3 regions of the Rhodococcus artemisiae genome follow, and region 2 is predicted to be linked to each of the others. Evidence: riboswitches for the same ligand, from Rfam matches in the RefSeq annotation. Region 2 holds a riboswitch; each other region holds the start of a gene.
The links. Region 2 has a riboswitch for S-adenosylmethionine ahead of Q7514_RS12185 (amino acid ABC transporter permease). Riboswitches for the same ligand answer to the same signal wherever they lie in the genome.
Positions count from the first base shown of each region.

Region 1: linked by a shared signal. The riboswitch ahead of metX (homoserine O-acetyltransferase MetX) and the one ahead of Q7514_RS12185 (amino acid ABC transporter permease) in region 2 are both predicted to bind S-adenosylmethionine.
Region 3: linked by a shared signal. The riboswitch ahead of Q7514_RS14400 (aminotransferase class V-fold PLP-dependent enzyme) and the one ahead of Q7514_RS12185 (amino acid ABC transporter permease) in region 2 are both predicted to bind S-adenosylmethionine.

Region 1 is NZ_JAUTXY010000003.1:47,100-52,855, reverse strand. Features, by position in the region: gene trpS (tryptophan--tRNA ligase) at 1-255, opposite strand, end outside; gene Q7514_RS07800 (exodeoxyribonuclease III) at 340-1,143, opposite strand; gene Q7514_RS07795 (NADP-dependent isocitrate dehydrogenase) at 1,248-2,471, opposite strand; SAM riboswitch class IV at 2,748-2,862, shown strand; gene metX (homoserine O-acetyltransferase MetX) at 2,974-4,101, shown strand; gene Q7514_RS07785 (DUF3017 domain-containing protein) at 4,114-4,398, opposite strand; gene Q7514_RS07780 (bifunctional methylenetetrahydrofolate dehydrogenase/methenyltetrahydrofolate cyclohydrolase) at 4,411-5,265, opposite strand; gene Q7514_RS07775 (wax ester/triacylglycerol synthase domain-containing protein) at 5,331-5,756, opposite strand, start outside.
Region 2 is NZ_JAUTXY010000004.1:451,484-457,239, reverse strand. Features, by position in the region: gene Q7514_RS12200 (GNAT family N-acetyltransferase) at 1-233, opposite strand, end outside; gene Q7514_RS12195 (FAD-dependent oxidoreductase) at 230-577, opposite strand; partial or broken gene Q7514_RS12190 (amino acid ABC transporter ATP-binding protein) at 595-1,089, opposite strand; gene Q7514_RS12185 (amino acid ABC transporter permease) at 1,086-2,057, opposite strand; SAM riboswitch class I at 2,259-2,351, opposite strand; gene Q7514_RS12180 (HNH endonuclease signature motif containing protein) at 2,572-3,804, shown strand; gene Q7514_RS12175 (SDR family NAD(P)-dependent oxidoreductase) at 3,883-4,716, opposite strand; gene Q7514_RS12170 (Panacea domain-containing protein) at 5,513-5,756, opposite strand, start outside.
Region 3 is NZ_JAUTXY010000006.1:18,236-23,991, reverse strand. Features, by position in the region: gene Q7514_RS14415 (crotonase/enoyl-CoA hydratase family protein) at 26-856, opposite strand; gene Q7514_RS14410 (YbaK/EbsC family protein) at 975-1,448, shown strand; gene Q7514_RS14405 (hypothetical protein) at 1,474-2,052, opposite strand; gene Q7514_RS33195 (putative leader peptide) at 2,111-2,203, opposite strand; gene Q7514_RS14400 (aminotransferase class V-fold PLP-dependent enzyme) at 2,255-3,565, opposite strand; SAM riboswitch class IV at 3,636-3,752, opposite strand; gene Q7514_RS14395 (Pls/PosA family non-ribosomal peptide synthetase) at 3,995-5,756, shown strand, end outside.

The sequences.
Region 1 (5,756 bases), on a different contig from region 2:
CGCCAGCAACTGCGCGGCGGCGACGAGGACCCGCTTGCGTAGTTCCTTCGGCTTCTGCGGCACGGTGATGGCGTGCAGGTCGGGGATGAAGTAGAAGGCGTCGTTCTCGTCCTGCGCGGGAACCCACTGCTGCAACGCACCGAGGAAGTTCCCGAGGTGGAACGAATCCGACGTGGGCTGGATACCCGAGAGCACCCGTGGCCGCGCGGCGGGGCGGGTGTCCTGCGCTGTGGCGTTCTGATCTGCAGTCGACATGACCTCGATAATTTCACGCACCGGTTTCCGGGGCGGAACGAGGTCGACAAGCACCGCAGTGAACGCTGTCGTGATCGATGACGCCTACTCGAACGTGACCGTGACCGGGGCGTGGTCCGACCAGCGCTCGGCATAGGTCGCAGCGCGCTCGACCCGCGCGTCGGTCGCCCGGGCGGCCAGGACCGGGGTCACGAGGTGGTAGTCGATCCGCCAGCCGGCGTCGGTATCGAATGCCTTGCCGCGGTAGGACCACCAGGAATAAGGTCCGGCGACGTCGCCGTGCAGGTCGCGTACGACGTCGAGCCACTGACCGGTCGCGAGCAGATCATCCACCCAGGCCCGCTCGCCGGGCAGGAAGCCGGATTTCTTGACGTTGCCCTTCCAGTTCTTGATGTCGCGCTCGGTGTGGGCGATGTTCCAGTCGCCGCACACCACCATGTCGCGGCCTGCCGCGATCACGTCGGCGGCGCGCTCCCCCAGGTACGCGGCGAAGCCCTTCATGAAGCGCTCCTTGTCGTCCTGCTTCGGAGTATCTGCTTCACCGGTGGGCAGGTACAGGCTGCCGATCGTCACGTCCCCGAAATCCGCCTCGATGTAGCGGCCCGAGTCGGCGAACTCGTCGACGTCGAAACCCACACGCACGGCGTCCGCCGGTATGCGCGACAGGATCGCAACGCCCGCGCGTCCCTTTGCGGACGCCTCGGCTCCCCCGACATGCCAACCGGCGTCGAGCGCCGGCGCGATCGCGGTGTGGAACTGTTTCTCGCTCGCGCGTACTTCCTGGAGACAGACGATGTCCGCGGAGGATGATTCGAGCCACGCGAGCAGGCCCTTGCCGGCCGCTGCGCGCACGCCGTTGACGTTCACGGTGGTGATGGTGAGGGACACGTCGGACACCGTATCCGACGCCTCCGACGGACGGGACACACGGGACGCCCCTGATAGGGCGGCCCGTGTCGTGCTTGCACACCGACCATCCAAGCAACCGGGTCCTACTGCGAGGCGCGCGCCTTCTGCAGGTTCTCGTCGAGTGCACCGAGGAACTCCTCGGTGGTCAGCCACGACTGTTCGGGGCCGACGAGCAGCGCGAGGTCCTTGGTCATGCTGCCCGCCTCGACTGTCTTGATGACAACGTCTTCGAGCGCCTGCGCGAACTCGATGACGTCGGGGGTGCTGTCGAGTTTTCCGCGGTGTTCGAGACCGCGGGTCCAGGCGAAGATCGACGCGATCGGGTTGGTCGACGTCGGCTTACCCTGCTGATGCTGCCGGTAGTGCCGGGTGACGGTGCCGTGTGCGGCCTCTGCCTCGACGGTCTTGCCGTCCGGGGTCATCAGCACGGAGGTCATGAGGCCGAGCGAGCCGTAACCCTGCGCGACGGTGTCGGACTGGACGTCACCGTCGTAGTTCTTGCAGGCCCAGACATAGCCGCCTTCCCACTTGAGGGACGATGCCACCATGTCGTCGATGAGGCGGTGCTCGTAGGTGAGTCCTGCAGCGTCGAACTCCGCCTTGAACTCTTCCTCGTAGATCCGCTGGAACTCGTCCTTGAACATGCCGTCGTAGGCCTTGAGGATCGTGTTCTTGGTCGACAGGTAGACCGGGTAATTGCGCTGCAGACCGTAGGACAGTGAGGCGCGCGCGAAGTCCTGGATGGACTTCTTGTAGTTGTACATCCCCATGACGACGCCGCCGTCCTCGGGAATCCTGCATACCTCGTGTTCGATCGGCTCGGAGCCGTCGTCCGGTGTGTAGGTGATGGTGACGGTGCCGGCTCCGGGCACCTTGAAGTCGGTCGCGCGGTACTGGTCGCCGAATGCGTGACGACCGACGATGACCGGCTTGGTCCAGCCCGGAACCAGCCTCGGCACGTTGGAGATGATGATGGGCGCGCGGAAGATGGTGCCGCCGAGAATGTTACGGATGGTTCCGTTGGGCGAACGCCACATCTTCTTCAAGCCGAATTCCTCGACGCGCGCCTCGTCTGGAGTGATGGTCGCGCACTTGACGCCGACGCCGTACTTCTTGATCGCGTGTGCGGAGTCGATGGTGACCTGGTCGTCGGTCGCGTCGCGATTCTCGATGCCGAGGTCGTAGTACTCGAGATCCACATCCAGGTAGGGATGGATGAGCTTGTCTTTGATGAACTGCCAGATGATGCGTGTCATCTCGTCGCCGTCGAGTTCGACGACCTTACCCTCAACCTTGATCTTGGACATACGCGGTTCGTGTCCTCCTTGGACGGCAGTCGAGTCCCCGATCGGCCGCACTTCAGGAATACGGCCGGCTTCAGCTCAGGTATCCGAGCGTGGCTCTGCACGCGTCCGGTACGGAGCCAAACAGAACAAGCGTACTGCTATTCGATCCGCACACAACCCTGGTCAGACCGTCACGAACACTACTGACCGGTAACTTTCACCCTGTCCGACACCTGCCGGAGTGAGGTCGAGAGCCGCCTATCGGACCGTGGAACCCAGCCGTTAGACTTCCGACGAGGTCATGAGTGCCAGCGCGAAGCCCCGGCTTGCTGGTCGGCAACCCTCCGGCCAGGGTGGGGTGCTCCGGGTGAGGACACGGTCGTCGGCGCACCGCAGACGACAAGCCGGCTCCTGGGAGGTTCGAAATGCTGATGAACTGTCGATACCGGCTCCCCTTCCAGCCCTCCGACATGGCAAGTAGGACACGGATGACCATCACCACCGGCCTCGAGGCGGTCGCATCTTGACAGCAGGTACCAACCGTCGGCGGATCGAACTCCCCGCGGAAGACGGACAGCTCGACACCGTCGACATCGGCAACATCACCCTCGAGAGCGGCGACATCCTTCCCGACGTCACCGTTGCTCTGCAGCGGTGGGGCGCGCTGTCGCCCACCCGCGACAACGTCGTACTCGTCGAGCACGCCCTGACCGGCGACTCACACATCACCGGACCCGCCGGACCGGATCACCCGTCCCCCGGCTGGTGGTCCGGCATGGTCGGCCCCGGCGCCCCGATCGACACCGACCGGTGGTGCGTGGTGGCCACGAACGTCCTCGGCGGATGCCAAGGCACCACCGGACCGGGCAGCACCGCGCCCGACGGAAAGCCGTGGGGCTCGCGATTCCCCCGGATCACCATCCGCGATCAGATCACCGCGGAAGCCGCCCTTCTCGATACTCTCGGCATCGACACGTTGGCCGCGGTGACGGGCGGATCGATGGGCGGCATGCGTTCACTCGAATGGATCGTCACCCACCCGAACCGGGTGCGGGCGGCACTGGTCCTCGCAGTGGGTGCCCGTGCAACCGCCGACCAGATCGGTGTCCAGAGCACCCAGATCGCTGCCATCACGGCGGACCCGGACTGGCAGGGCGGCGACTACTACGAGAGTGGCCGCCGACCGGAGGCGGGGCTGGGAATCGCCCGCCGCATGGCCCACCTGTCGTATCGCAGCGAGGAAGAACTCGACTCGCGGTTCGCGAATCTTCCTCAAGGCGACGAGGATCCGTGGCGCGATGGGCGCTACGCGGTACAGAGCTATCTCGACCACCAGGCGTCGAAGCTCGTCAACCGATTCGATCCCGGGACCTATGTGGTGCTCAGCGACGCGATGAACCGGCACGATGTGGGCCGCGGTCGCGGTGGCCTCGAAGCCGCGTTGGGGAGCACGCGTGTGCCGACGATCGTCGCGGGTGTCGATTCCGATCGGCTCTACCCGATCCGATTGCAGCAGGAGATCGCAGACGGTCTGCCCCACTGCGACCGGCTGCGCGTCCTCGAGTCACGCGACGGACACGACGGCTTCCTCACCGAGGCCGATGCGGTCGCGAAGCTGCTCGTCGAACTGATGGAGCTGGCGGACTCCTGAGAGCCGTGTGCTCTATCCGGTGCCGAGCGGATCGATCGAGACTGCCAGTGTCACGATCGCTCCGCCCATCGCGAGCATCGCGGCCACGTCGAAACGTTTGCTTCGCACCGCGAGCACTCCCACTTGATCCGAGTCGAGAGCCCACCTGAGGATTCCCGCAAGGATCATCGCACCGCCGAACACGAACGCGCCCCGGCGCCAGCGATCGGCCAGCACGAGGACCACCGCTGCGGCGATCACCAGGGTGACCGCCAGCAGCGGCAGGTTCAGTCGTGTGAGTCGCGCCGAACTGTCCATCCTGCGGGTCGCTCAGAGACCGGCGTCGTGCTCGGCGCGCTCGACGACGTTCGTCAGCAGGAACGCGCGGGTGAGCGGTCCGACACCGCCGGGATTCGGGGAGATGAACCCTGCGACGTCGCGGACGTCGTCGGCGACGTCGCCGCGCAGGCCGTCCGCAGTGCGCGAGACGCCCACGTCGAGTACCGCTGCACCGGGCTTGACCATGTCGGCGGTGATGAGTGCGGGCACGCCTGCGGCGGCGACGATGATGTCGGCGCGCTTCACCTCGGCGGCGAGGTCCTTGGTACCGGTGTGGCACAGCGTCACGGTCGCGTTCTCGCTGCGGCGGGTCAGCAGCAGCCCGATCGGACGGCCGACGGTCACGCCGCGGCCGATGACCACCACGTGGGCGCCGTTGATCGGCACCTCGTAGCGACGCAGCAGGTGGACGATGCCGCGCGGGGTGCACGGCAACGCCGCTTCCTTGCCGAGCACCAGGCGTCCGAGGTTGACGGGATGCAGTCCGTCGGCGTCCTTGGCCGGGTCGATGCGCTCGAGGGCGGCGTTCTCGTCGAGGTGCTTCGGCAACGGCAACTGCACGATGTAGCCCGTGCATGCGGGGTCGGCGTTGAGTTCGTCGATCGCCGCTTCGAGCTGCTCCTGAGTGATATCGGCGGGCAGATCCTTGCGGATCGAGGTGATGCCGACCTTGGCGCAGTCGTTGTGCTTACCGCGCACATACGCTGCAGATCCGGGGTCGTCGCCCACCAGGATCGTGCCGAGGCCGGGCGTGATGCCCTTGTCCTTCAGCGCTGCCACACGGACCACCAGGTCCTCGAAGATTTCGTCGCGGGTTGCTTTGCCGTCCAGGATGGTCGCAGTCACGCCACTCATTCTTCCAGGTATCCGCTCGCCGGCGGCGGGCGGTGTCGTATCCTCCCCGGCGGGGATCAGCCGCGAGCGTCCATCGGGTTGTCGCCGGGGGCACAGGTCCGGCACAGATCTCCGAATGCCGAGGCGAGCCGCCGTTCGTAGTCCTCGGGGTCCGGCATCGACGAATCGCTCACCAGGAACGTCAGATCCAGAACGTCACCGAGCGATGCCACCGCATGGACGAGGTCGAAGTTCCGGCTGAGCATCGGCGTGCCGAGCGCTTCCACCACCGGGCTGTCGCCGAATCGTAGGCCCTCGACCGTACCGCGGGGCACATTGGTCACCGTGGTGTTCGCCAGGGCGACGATGTCACTCCTCGAGGAGATCTGCCGGTCGCGGGCGCGACGAATCGACACTTTCAGATCCAGTGCGGGCGAGACATCGACGGGGGCAGTGGTCGCCGCCGTTTCCGGACGCGCGACACGCTGCTTCTCCAGGTTCGC
Region 2 (5,756 bases):
TACCGACGGAAGGCACCGCCCGCGACCGGCTCGCCGTCTTCGATGACGACGAGCAACGCGCCGTCCGGTGGTGCGAACTCCTCTGCTGGATACGTGGTCAGGGACTCGACCTGTTCCTCGAGCGGCCGCTCGTAGCGAGTGCTGTATTCCACCGCCAGTTCTTCCAGCAGCGGCGCCGCCAGCGGATCGTCCTGTGCAACCGCCCGGATCTGCAGTCGTCGGGTCTCGCTCATCGGACCACCGCTTCCTCTCGGGTTCCGAATCGGAACAGTTCCGGTGCGACGGCAGTGCCGTCGGCCGGTCCTGCAACGAGTTCGCCGACTGCGGGTGCGAACTTGGCGCGCACCACGTCGCGGTCGGTGACGACTTCGATTCCGTCGGGGACGGGACGCAGTCCGCGCACTGCGACACCGAAGCGGACGTCGGCGCCGGCGAGGGCTGCGGCGTGCTGCAATGCGACGACGGATCGGTCGGCGTGGAGTCGTCCTGCATTGCGGTGATGCACGACCGCGGTATCGAATCGGACACCGGGCCAGCGTTTTCCGGCGTCGGACGGATCGAGGAGCTCGTGATCGATCCCGACGGCCCCGAGCGCACGCGTTGCTGTTGGCCGCCGGACAACTGCCTGGGGTAGTCGTGGATCTTGTCTCCCACACCGACGCGTTCGAGCAGTTCGCGGGCTTCGGCTTCGACCACGGCGCGTCTGCGTTTCTGCGCGGAGAGCGGTGCTTCGATGACATTCTCGAGTGCGGTGAGGTGGGGAAAGAGATTGAAGTTCTGGAATACGAACCCGATCCGGGACCGTTGCCGGAGGACGTCGCGGGTGCGCAGTTCATGCAACTTGTCGCCGCGACGGCGGTAGCCGACGAGCTCCCCGTCGATGCGGATGGTGCCGCGGTCGACCTTCTCGAGGTGATTGAGGGTGCGCAGCAGCGTGGACTTCCCGGACCCTGACGGGCCGAGGATCACCATCACCTCACCCTTGCGGACCTGCAGATCCACGCCCGCGAGCACCTCGAGCGACCCGAAGGATTTATGGACGCCTCGCACGTCGACGGCGTATTCGCTCTGCTGTTCGGTGGCGGTCATCGGGTTGCTCCTCGGGGTGCACCGACACCGGTGTCTCGGATCTCGCGGTACTGTGCGACCGCTTTCTGCCACGGGGTGAGAGGCAAGGCGCGGGCCGAGCCGCGCGCGTAGTGCCGCTCGATGTAGTACTGCACGATGGACAGCACCGTGGTGAGGACGATGTACCAGACGGTCGCGACCATGAGCAGCGGCACGACCCTGCCGTTGCGGCCGAAAATAACCTGTACCTGGTAGAACAGCTCGGCGATCGCCATCGTCGACACGATCGATGTGCCCTTGAACAGGCTGATGACCTCGTTGGCTGCGTTCGGCAGGATCGAGCGCATCGCTTGCGGCAGCACGATCCGGAAGAACTGGCGCAGCCGCGGGATGCCGAGTGCGTTGGCCGCTTCGATCTGCCCGTGGTCGACGGAGATGATGCCGGCACGAATGATCTCCGCCGAGTACGCAGCCTGGTGGAGTGCAAGGCCTATCACGGCGGCTGTGAAACCCGAGATCACTCCCGAGACCTGGAATTCGAAGAATCCGGGTCCGAACGGGATTCCGACAGACAGGGTTTGGTAGAGGTACGCGATGTTGAACCAGAAGAGCAGCTGGACGATCAGTGGGATGGACCGGAACGCCCAGATGTAGGTCCACGAAATGACCTGCAGTACTGGATTGTTCGACAATCTGCTGGCCGCCAGGAGCACACCGAGCGCGAATCCGACGACGGTCCCCCACAGGGTGAGCTTGATCGTCATCCACAGGGCCGAGAGGACCGACCCCGCGGTGAAGTACTGAGCGAAGGTCGGCCAGTCCCAGCCGGGGTTGGTCGCGAGACCGTGAATGAACTGTGCAACGACGATCAGAACCGCGGCGCTGGTCACCCATCTCCATGGGTGCCGGGTGCGGGCCACCGACAAGTCTGCGTCGTCTATGCGTTCCGGGGCCGAGTCGGTGGTACGGATATCGGTCGGCGCGCTCACGCCGACCTCCTGCGAACAGGAGACATCGAAACATGCCTTTCACGGGAGACAAGGAGACGGTATTCCGCAACCGGTTTCGGTGGCGGCACTTCGCAACAGCGTTGTCGGTGTCGTTCAGCAACAGCGTGATGATGCGCCGCGGCACAGATCGATGTGCCTGCGGCGCCACGAAGCGCGTTCGATACTGCTAGTCATCTCCGACCTCCATCGGTCCCGGCGGTAGCACCCGCACCCGAAAGCGGGGGGTTGCTGCGACGTCATTGAGCCAGGTCTCTCGGTCGCTCTGGATGGCGCCTCGAACTGTAAGGCCATTCGGACATGTGGTCAATAGTTGAGCCTGTTGAAGTCGACTGAATTATGTTGGTACACAATTAGAATCACTCTGATCTGAATTCTCCGCTGGCCGGAGGACTCCACCGCGCCGCCGAGCTGGAACCGAGACCACCACCGCCAATATCGATTGTATGTTCGAGTGAGTCTTGCAAATCGAATGCTAGTTCGATAGAATCTGATCATGGGTGGGGAACTCTGGAAACTCGACAACAAGCAACTCATGGCCGAGACACTCGCCGTGTCCGCCGAAATCCACACCATGCAGGTGCAACGAGTGGATCTGATGATCGCGATGTACGAACGCGACACCGTCGAAGACCACGGCTACCGCAGCCCCGCACACTGGCTCGCCGCCGCAACGAACCTCGAACTCGGCGAATGCCACCGCATCGAATCCCTGGCTCGTCTACTGCGACTGGAACCGGAAGTACGTGAGGCATACAGCTCCGGGCTGGTGGCTGCGGACAAAGCCCGCCAGATCGCCTACTTCTGCCAGCACTACCCCCGCACCATGAACCCCTGCGACTTCGAGAAAGCCCGCACCATCCTCATCGACCACGCCAGCGAGAAGGTCGCCACCAAAACCACCGTCCGAGCCCTGATCCGCCGACTCGAGCACCTCTACGGCACCGACGACGGACCACCACCCGGTGAAGACACCACCCGCAACGAACTGTTCGTCTCCACCACTCTGCACGGGCGAGTGGCGATCAAAGGAGAATTCGACGCCGTCACCGGCGCACGCCTGCGGCATCTGCTCTCACCGCTGTCGGCACCGAGACCCGAAACGAACGGCATCAAAGACGACCGGCCGGCCTCGCGGCGCACCGCCGACGCCTTCGAGCAACTTCTGCAGTGCATCGAAGCCGCCGGTCTCGTGCCCGTCGAAGGCGGTGTGAAACCGCACGTGACGGTCACCGCGTCGATCACGGATCTGACGAAGAACACCGCCGTGAGAGAACTCTTCGCGCACTCCCCGGAACAGGGATACGCGACCGAACCCTGGGCCGGACCACTGTCGATCGACACCGCACGGATGCTCGCGTGCGACTGCCAGGTCACCCGGCTCCTGCTCGACGAACACGGCGTCCCGCTGGCGCACGGGCGGACGCACCGTTCCGCGACGACGGCGCAACGGCGAGCGTTGACTGTCCGCGACGGCGGATGCGCCTTCCCAGGGTGCAGTACCCCGCCGGCCTGGGCGGATGCCCACCACATTCACCACTGGGTCGACGGCGGTGATACCGACCTCGACAACCTGGTGATGCTCTGCGGACATCACCACCGGTTGATGCACCACACCGAGTGGGAAGTCGAGATGACCGAAGCGCGTCGGCCGCAGTTCGTTCCACCTGCGAGTGTGGATCTGTTCCGGAAGCCGATTCCGGGGAACAGGCCGGATCTGGTCGTCTAGCTACACAACAGAACACAAAGACAGCCACCGTCACCAGTGCGCACCCGCGCCCTGGGGCCGGTGGCTGTGTGCGTCCGCCTACTTGGCGGCGGTGTTGAGTGAGCGCGTGGCCTCGGCCATCACACGAACGGCTTCGTTCCGCGTCAGCGTCGAGAAATACTGCTCCGACTGCTGCAGCTGCTCCCCCACAAGACACGTCGGCCCTTTGTCGAGATTCTCGAGAGCGCGCGCCACGGTGTCCTCGGGGCTCGTCGCGCCTGGAACCGGCGTGTCGAGGCTCTCGATCTGCCCCATTTCGAGCATCAGCCGACGCAATGCCGGGGTATCCGTTCGGCTGAGCACCAGCGACAACACGTCCACACCTTCAGGATTGAATTCGGCCCATAGGCTCTCACCCATCACGAGGTCGAAAGCCTTCGATGCGGAGTAGGCCGCCATGTTCGAACAGCCACGCAGACCTGATCCGGACGTCACGAGGATGATGCCACCCCTGCCTCGCTCGACCATGGCCGCTCCGAAGTGATGCGCCAACGCCATAGAGGTGACGCAATTGCGCTGAACCATCGCGAGTGCGGACTCGACGGAACGTGAGAGGAACGGGGCGGGTGAGGAATCAGCTCCGGCGCCGTACAGCACGATTCCGATCTCGAGCCCGGCCGTCCCCTCGACGATGTGCGCGACCGCGTCGGATTCGGAGAGGTCGACCGCGAGCACCTTGGTCTTCACTCCGTGGCGCTCGCGGATAGTCTCGGCGAGAACGTCGAGGTTCCGCTTACGTCGCGAGAGCAGGACGACATCGACTCCGCGTTCGGCGAGGGCGTGAGCGAATGCCTCTCCGACACCTTCCGACGCCCCGACCACCAGTCCCCACGATCCGTAACGCCTCGCGAATTCGCCATCGGTCGAAGCCATCGGGTCCCCTTGCGTCCAATCCGGAAATGCAGTTCTTATGTACAAGAATGACATTTCTGAAGGTCCGGCACAACAGTCTTTTCGAGCGCACAGAAAAGCCCCTCACCTGTTCGAACAGGTGAGGGGCTCTGGCGGAAGCGGAGGGATTTGAACTCTCCCAGACTCTCTGGTCAGCGAGCGCAAAACGCCTCTACCTGCAAATTCACTACTACCGGGATCACACCCAATCGCACCGAATCGACAGCAGGTGTGCCCAAAATGTGCCCACCGCGTGAACCTCGTGCCGTCACGTGAGGTTGGACGGCAGCCCCTCCGCTCCAAGCAGTGACATTGCGGACTCTGCACATCCCCAATCGCTGAGCGACCCAGTCCTATTCGTGGTTGTAGAGCTGGTTGAATTCGGGCTCAATCCATAAGATGTGAAAGACATCTTTCACCCGCACTCCGGCCATAGGCAATTTTCCGCAATACCGGAACGTCATGAATTTGTCCGAGTCCTCGAACCGTTGAGGGACCGATGGATGAATTGATCGGCGGTGAATGTGCTCGTACCCCACCCCATGCCGAGGTGCTCTGCCAAGATCGCTCCACGTCAGCCCACACAGCTTCTGAAGCGTGCCGGCGAAGGCTTTGACGCGATCTTGATCTAAGGCGGCCACATCGAAGTCAGTTACCAGGTGTCGGAGGCAAAACTTGGGGGATTCGTTGTCATGATTGACCGGTTCAGTCGGTTTCGATGCAACGCCACCCTTCGGTGCTGCAGGCCGATTACCACGATTCTTCCCCACTGGCCACTCTAAACGGTGATGGACTCGAAGAACGACGTCATCGAAGCGAGGCCGATCTCTGAATCTCGGCTATCCCCTTGCCCCCAGGCTGCAATCCAGGGGCCTTCATCGTGAGACATGTTTCGGAGGCGAGCTGCAGTAAACCCGCCATAGGAATTCCACACTTGGCCGAGGTAGTCCGCCGTCTCCGAGTCCACGTCATCCCAAGAGAACGCGTCTTCGTCGCGCAGCTCAAGCGGTGCCGCACCGAAG
Region 3 (5,756 bases), on a different contig from region 2:
GACGTCCTAGCGACCCCCTGACGTCCTAACGACCCCTGAACACGGGGGTGCGCTTCTGCATCACCGCGGTGATCGCCTCGGTGAGGTCTTCGGACGGCAGGAACGCCGAGTTCCACGCGGCGACGTAGCGGAGGCTGTCGTCGACCTGCGCGGAGCGCGTGTGGTCGAGGACGTCCTTGATGCCGTGTACGACGAGCGGCGGGTTGGCTGCGATCTCCGCGGCGGTCGCATGCGCCGCGGCGAGTGCAGCAGCGGCGTCGTCGAAGACGTCGCTCACGAGGCCGATCTTCTCGGCACGTGCGGCGTCGATGTCCTTGCCGGTCAGCGCGAGTTCACGCAGGTGTCCGTCGCCGATGATCAGGGGAAGGCGCGCGAGGCTACCGACGTCGGCGACCATTCCGACCTTGACCTCGCGGACGCTGAACTGGGCGTCGGCACTCGCATAGCGGATGTCGGCCGCCGAGATGAGGTCGACACCCCCGCCGATGCACCAGCCCGAGATCGCGGCGACAACGGGTTTGCGGCAGTCGGCGACCGCCGTGATGGCACCCTGCATGCGCTTGACCATCGCGTGGAAGTCGGTGCGGGGCTTAGCCTGTGCCTTGTCGGCCAGCACCTGCCCGAGATCACCGGCCATGGCCGGGAGGTCGAGGCCGTACGAGAAGTGCTTGCCCGAGCCGGTGAGGACGACAGCGCGGACCTCGGGATCTGCGTCGAGTTGTGCGAAGACCTGTGGAAGTTCCGACCAGAAGTCCGGTCCCATCGCGTTACCCTTGCCCGGGCCGATGAGCGTGACCTGGGCTACGTGTTCGGCGCGCTCGACGGTGAACGCCTTCCAGCTGGATGAATCAGTCATTACCCGAGAGTAATATCTCGACGGGCAAACCGCACCGAGCTTCCGATCACGTCGATCCTTGCGGATCCGGTCCCCGCGTTCCCGTCACAGCAGGCACCGGTTTTCATAGGGTGGCATCATGCCCAGGCCATTGCACCCGAATGCTGCCCGAGTCGCCGACACACTCATTGCCCGAGGACATCACGGCCTGATCACCACCCAGTCGGCTCCGGTACACACCGCGGAGCAGGCAGCAGCGGCCGTGCGGGTCGACATCGGAGCCATCGTCAAGTCTCTCGTGTTTCTCCTCGACGACGAGCCGGTCCTTGTTCTCGTCTCGGGCGCGCACCGGGTGTCTCTCGAACGCACCGGCACCCGGTTGGGTGGCACCCTCGTTCCCGCACCCGAAGACTTGGTCGCCGAGGTCACCGGGCAGCAGCTCGGTGGCGTGGCTCCACTCGGGCACCCCACCAACCTGCCGACCTACGTCGACAGTGCGCTGGCGGGATACCCCGAGCTGTGGGCATCGGGCGGGAGCCTGGGCACCCTTTTTCGCACCTCGTACACCGAACTCCTGCGGGTGACCGCGGGGGTCGACGTCGTGGTCGACTGAGGGGAGGTACCGAGCTCCCGGCAGGTCAGGATGCCAGGGCGACGCCGGGGCCGTCGGCGAGCCTGCGAGCGAACTCCACCGACGACGACGAAACCTCGATGAGGCCGCGGGATCCGAGCCACGGCAATGTTCCGTCGATGACATTGTCGACGGTGACACCGCCGCCAACCGGGATCAACGTGACACCATCGGCAACCTTCACAGCGTGAATGTCGGCGATCAGGCCGGCCAGTCCACTCGGAGTGCCGACGTAGGACAGGCCTGTGGCTCCCCCACCGTCCTTACGCCACGCATCCTGGGCACGGCGACGAGCAAGACGCGCCTCGACGTCGACGATCACTTCGAGGTCGACCAGCACGGTGAGGGTATCGGGATCGCGGCCCTCCGCGGAGGCATCGGCGCGCACCCGATCGCGGATCTTGCGTGCTTCCCGAAGATCGGCGGCGCGCACCCTCACCACGGTGGCCGGAGCAGCACTGAGGTCCAGCGGGCCTCCGCCGTCACGATCGACGGTGAGGTCGGCCCACACATCGGGGCCGGGACCCTCTACGAACTCGACCGCGACACGCAGGGATTCGACCGAGGAGATGTTGCTGTAGGACATGGAGAATTCCTCTCGATTTGCCGAGTACGGCATCGAAAAAAGGGGAACGGGAACCTCGTCAGTCCGAACAGATGCAGGAGGCCGTGCGGCACAGATCGACGTGACGACGGCACCACTGCACCGCTGCCTCTGCCGAACTCCACACTGCCATGACGTAAATCCTACTGATCTTGTGGGGAATTGTCGATCGCAACGGCGATCGTCAGACGCACTCCGCAGCACCGTCGCCCGACTGCGTGAGACCGGGACGGGTCTCCGGCGACGGGCTCCAGGCTCCGTCTGCCTTGGCGTACGACCACGACGGCCCATCCGCCACCAGCTGCCGAAGCGCCGCGAGCAGACGGTCGACGTCTGCCGAGGAGCTTCCCAGCCCCAGGGATGCGCGCACCGCACCACCGGGAAGGCCCACGCGGGCGAGCAACGGGTGGGCGCAGAAGCGGCCGTCGCGAACCCCGATGCCGTGTTCGGCCGAGAGATAGGCGGCGATCTCACCGGGCTCGAAACCCTCGATACCGAAGGTGACGATTCCGACGCAGTCCGTCGAATCATCCCACAGGCGAAGGATTTCCACGCCGTAGATGTCGCGCAGGCCCTCGACGAGCTGCGCGCACAACAGCTCCTCATGACGCGCGGCTGCCTCAGCGTCGTGTGATGCGAGGGTGTCGCACGCGGCGGCGATCGCCGCGACCCCCAGCACATTCGGGGATCCGGCCTCATGGCGCGCGGGTGCGCACGCCCACTCGGTGTGATCGAGGGCGACCTCGCGCACCGCGCCGCCCCCGGCGAGGTACGGCTCCGCCTCATCGAGCCAGTCACGACGCCCGACAAGCACCCCGGCACCGAACGGTGCATACAGCTTGTGGCCCGAGAACGCGAGGTAGTCGACGCCCAGCTCAGCAAGATCGACGCGACGATGCGGAACCAGCTGGGCACCGTCGACGAAGATCCGCGCACCGCACGCGTGGGCGAGATCGGCGAGTTCGGCGATCGGAAGCACCTCGCCGGTCACATTGGAGGCTCCCGTGATGGCGAGCAGTGCCGCCGGCGCACGCTCGAGCTCGACGGCGATCCGCCAGACGGTCTCCGAGACCGAATCCGCAGCTTCGACCACACGAGTGTTCTTCCACGGCAACAGGTTCGCATGATGCTCGATGTCGAGCACCACGACGTCGCCGGGGACTGCACCGGCCAGCAGGTTGATCGAATCCGTGGTGTTGCGGGTGAAGACCACGACCTGGTCCTCGTCGGCGCCGACGAACCGGGAAACCGACTCGCGTGAATCCTCGTAGCTCGTGGTGCTGATACGCGATGCGTATCCCGCGCCGCGGTGCACGCTCGCGTAGAACGGCAACAGTTCGGAGATACGGTCCGTGACGCTCGCGAGAGCCGGTGCGCTGGCCGCATAATCGAAGTTCGCGTAGGTGCAGGTCCCGCCCTGCACGAGAGGAACCTGCACGTCACAGCCCGACACGCGAGCAAAGGGAGAGATACAGGTGGCGGTAGCAACAGTCATGACGAATTTCCCTTGTGTATCAGGGACCCGTCGGTGATCGCCACGACGATGGTGAATCGTTCGCCGGCGGAGTCCGCGCTTGCTGCGCCCAGGTTCGGTACGTCAGCCAGGTCGTCACCCGGAGCACCCCACCGCGGCGGAGGGTTGCCGACCAGCGAGCCGGGGCTTGACGCTGGTACTCATGACCTGCCGAAGACAATGACACCGGGCACACTTCGTGTCAAGTCGATACCCGATCGAGGCCCGTCCCCCGATCTCGCGCGGAAGTGAGTTCCTCCTTCTGACCTGCGCAGAAGTCGCCACCATGCTTTGCTCTGATGCGTGATGCAACACCGTACGACCTCCGATTCGAACGCACCGGAAATTCATCTGCCGTCCACCTTCACGTGAGATAAACCGGATCGCCCAACCGAGTAGAAGGACAGCGGATTGTCTGCTCAACCCCCGCCCGCAGCCGACGACACGTCGCTCGTACCGGAAATCTTCCTGCGCGGATCGCATGCACCCGCGCCACGCACACTCGTCGACGTACTGCACGCCACCGCCGAATCGCACCCACACGCACCCGCGATCGACGACGGCACCACGATGCTCGAGTACTCCGAACTGCTCGACCTCATGGTCGCGGGAGCCCGCGGACTCGCGGAGGCCGGTGTGGGCGCCGGCGATCGCGTCGGGGTGCGAATGTCGTCCGGGTCCAAGGACCTCTACGTCACGATCCTCTCCATTCTCGAGGCGGGTGCCGCCTACGTCCCGGTGGACGCCGACGATCCCGACGAACGCGCCGAGCTGGTCTTCTCCGAGGCGAAGGTCACAGCCATCGTCACGGACGCGGGGATCGGTCCCGGAACTGCACCACCGGCCGACGAACCGGACGTGCGCAAGCCGACCCTCGACGACGACGCGTGGATCATCTTCACCTCCGGTTCCACCGGCACCCCCAAGGGCGTCGCCGTCACACACCGCAACGCCGCAGCCTTCGTCGATGCCGAAGCGAACCTGTTCTGCCAGGACGAACCGCTCGGCTCCCGCGACCGGGTACTCGCCGGTCTTTCCGTCGCCTTCGACGCGTCGTGTGAGGAGATGTGGCTGGCCTGGCGGCACGGCGCGTGCCTCGTGCCTGCGCCGCGTTCACTGGTGCGCTCCGGTATGGACCTCGGCCCATGGCTGGTCTCGCGCAACATCAACGTCGTCTCCACGGTCCCGACCCTCGCAGCGATGTGGCCCGGCGAGGCGCTCGAAGCGGTGCGTCTGCTCATTTTCGGCGGAGAGGCATGCCCGCCCGACCTCGCCGAGCGGCTCGCGGTACCGGGGCGCGAGGTATGGAACACGTACGGCCCCACCGAAGCCACCGTGGTCGCCTGCGCGGCCATCATGGACGGCACCGGTCCGATCCGTATCGGTCTGCCACTCGACGGCTGGGATCTGGCGGTCGTCGATGCCGAGGGCAATCCCGTTGCCGAAGGGCAGGCAGGCGAACTCGTGATCGGCGGTGTCGGGCTTGCCCGCTACCTGGACCCGGCGAAGGACGCCGAGAAATACGCCCCCATGCCGACCCTCGGCTGGGACCGCGCATACCGCAGCGGCGACCTCGTCGTACTCGACATTGCCGGACTCCTCTTCCAGGGCCGCGCCGACGACCAGGTCAAGATCGGTGGGCGCCGCATCGAGCTCGGCGAGGTCGACAATGCCCTGCAGAATCTGCCCGGTGTCGCCGGTGGTGCGTGTGCGGTCCGCAAGACCTCGGCCGGAAGCTCGATCCTCGTCGGCTACATCGCCTCGACCGACCCCGACTTCGACGTGGCATCGGCACACGACCTGCTGTCCGAACAGCTTCCCGCCGCACTCGTGCCGCGTCTCGCGCTCGTCGACGAACTGCCCACTCGCACGTCCGGGAAGGTAGATCGGAGCGCCCTGCCGTGGCCGCTGCCCGGCGCCGACGCCGATTCGGTGGAGGCCCTCGGTCTCCCTCCGACCGCCGAATGGGTCGCGGCACTGTGGTCTTCCCTGCTCGGCGCCCGAATCGAGGGGCTCGACGACGACTTCTTCGAACTCGGCGGAGGTTCCCTGTCCGCCGCGCAGCTCGTCACCGCACTGCGTGAGCGCTATCCCGAGATGACGGTCGCCGAGCTCTACGACCGACCTCGGCTCGGGTCCCTCGCCGCCTATCTCGACGAACTCGCCCCGACGG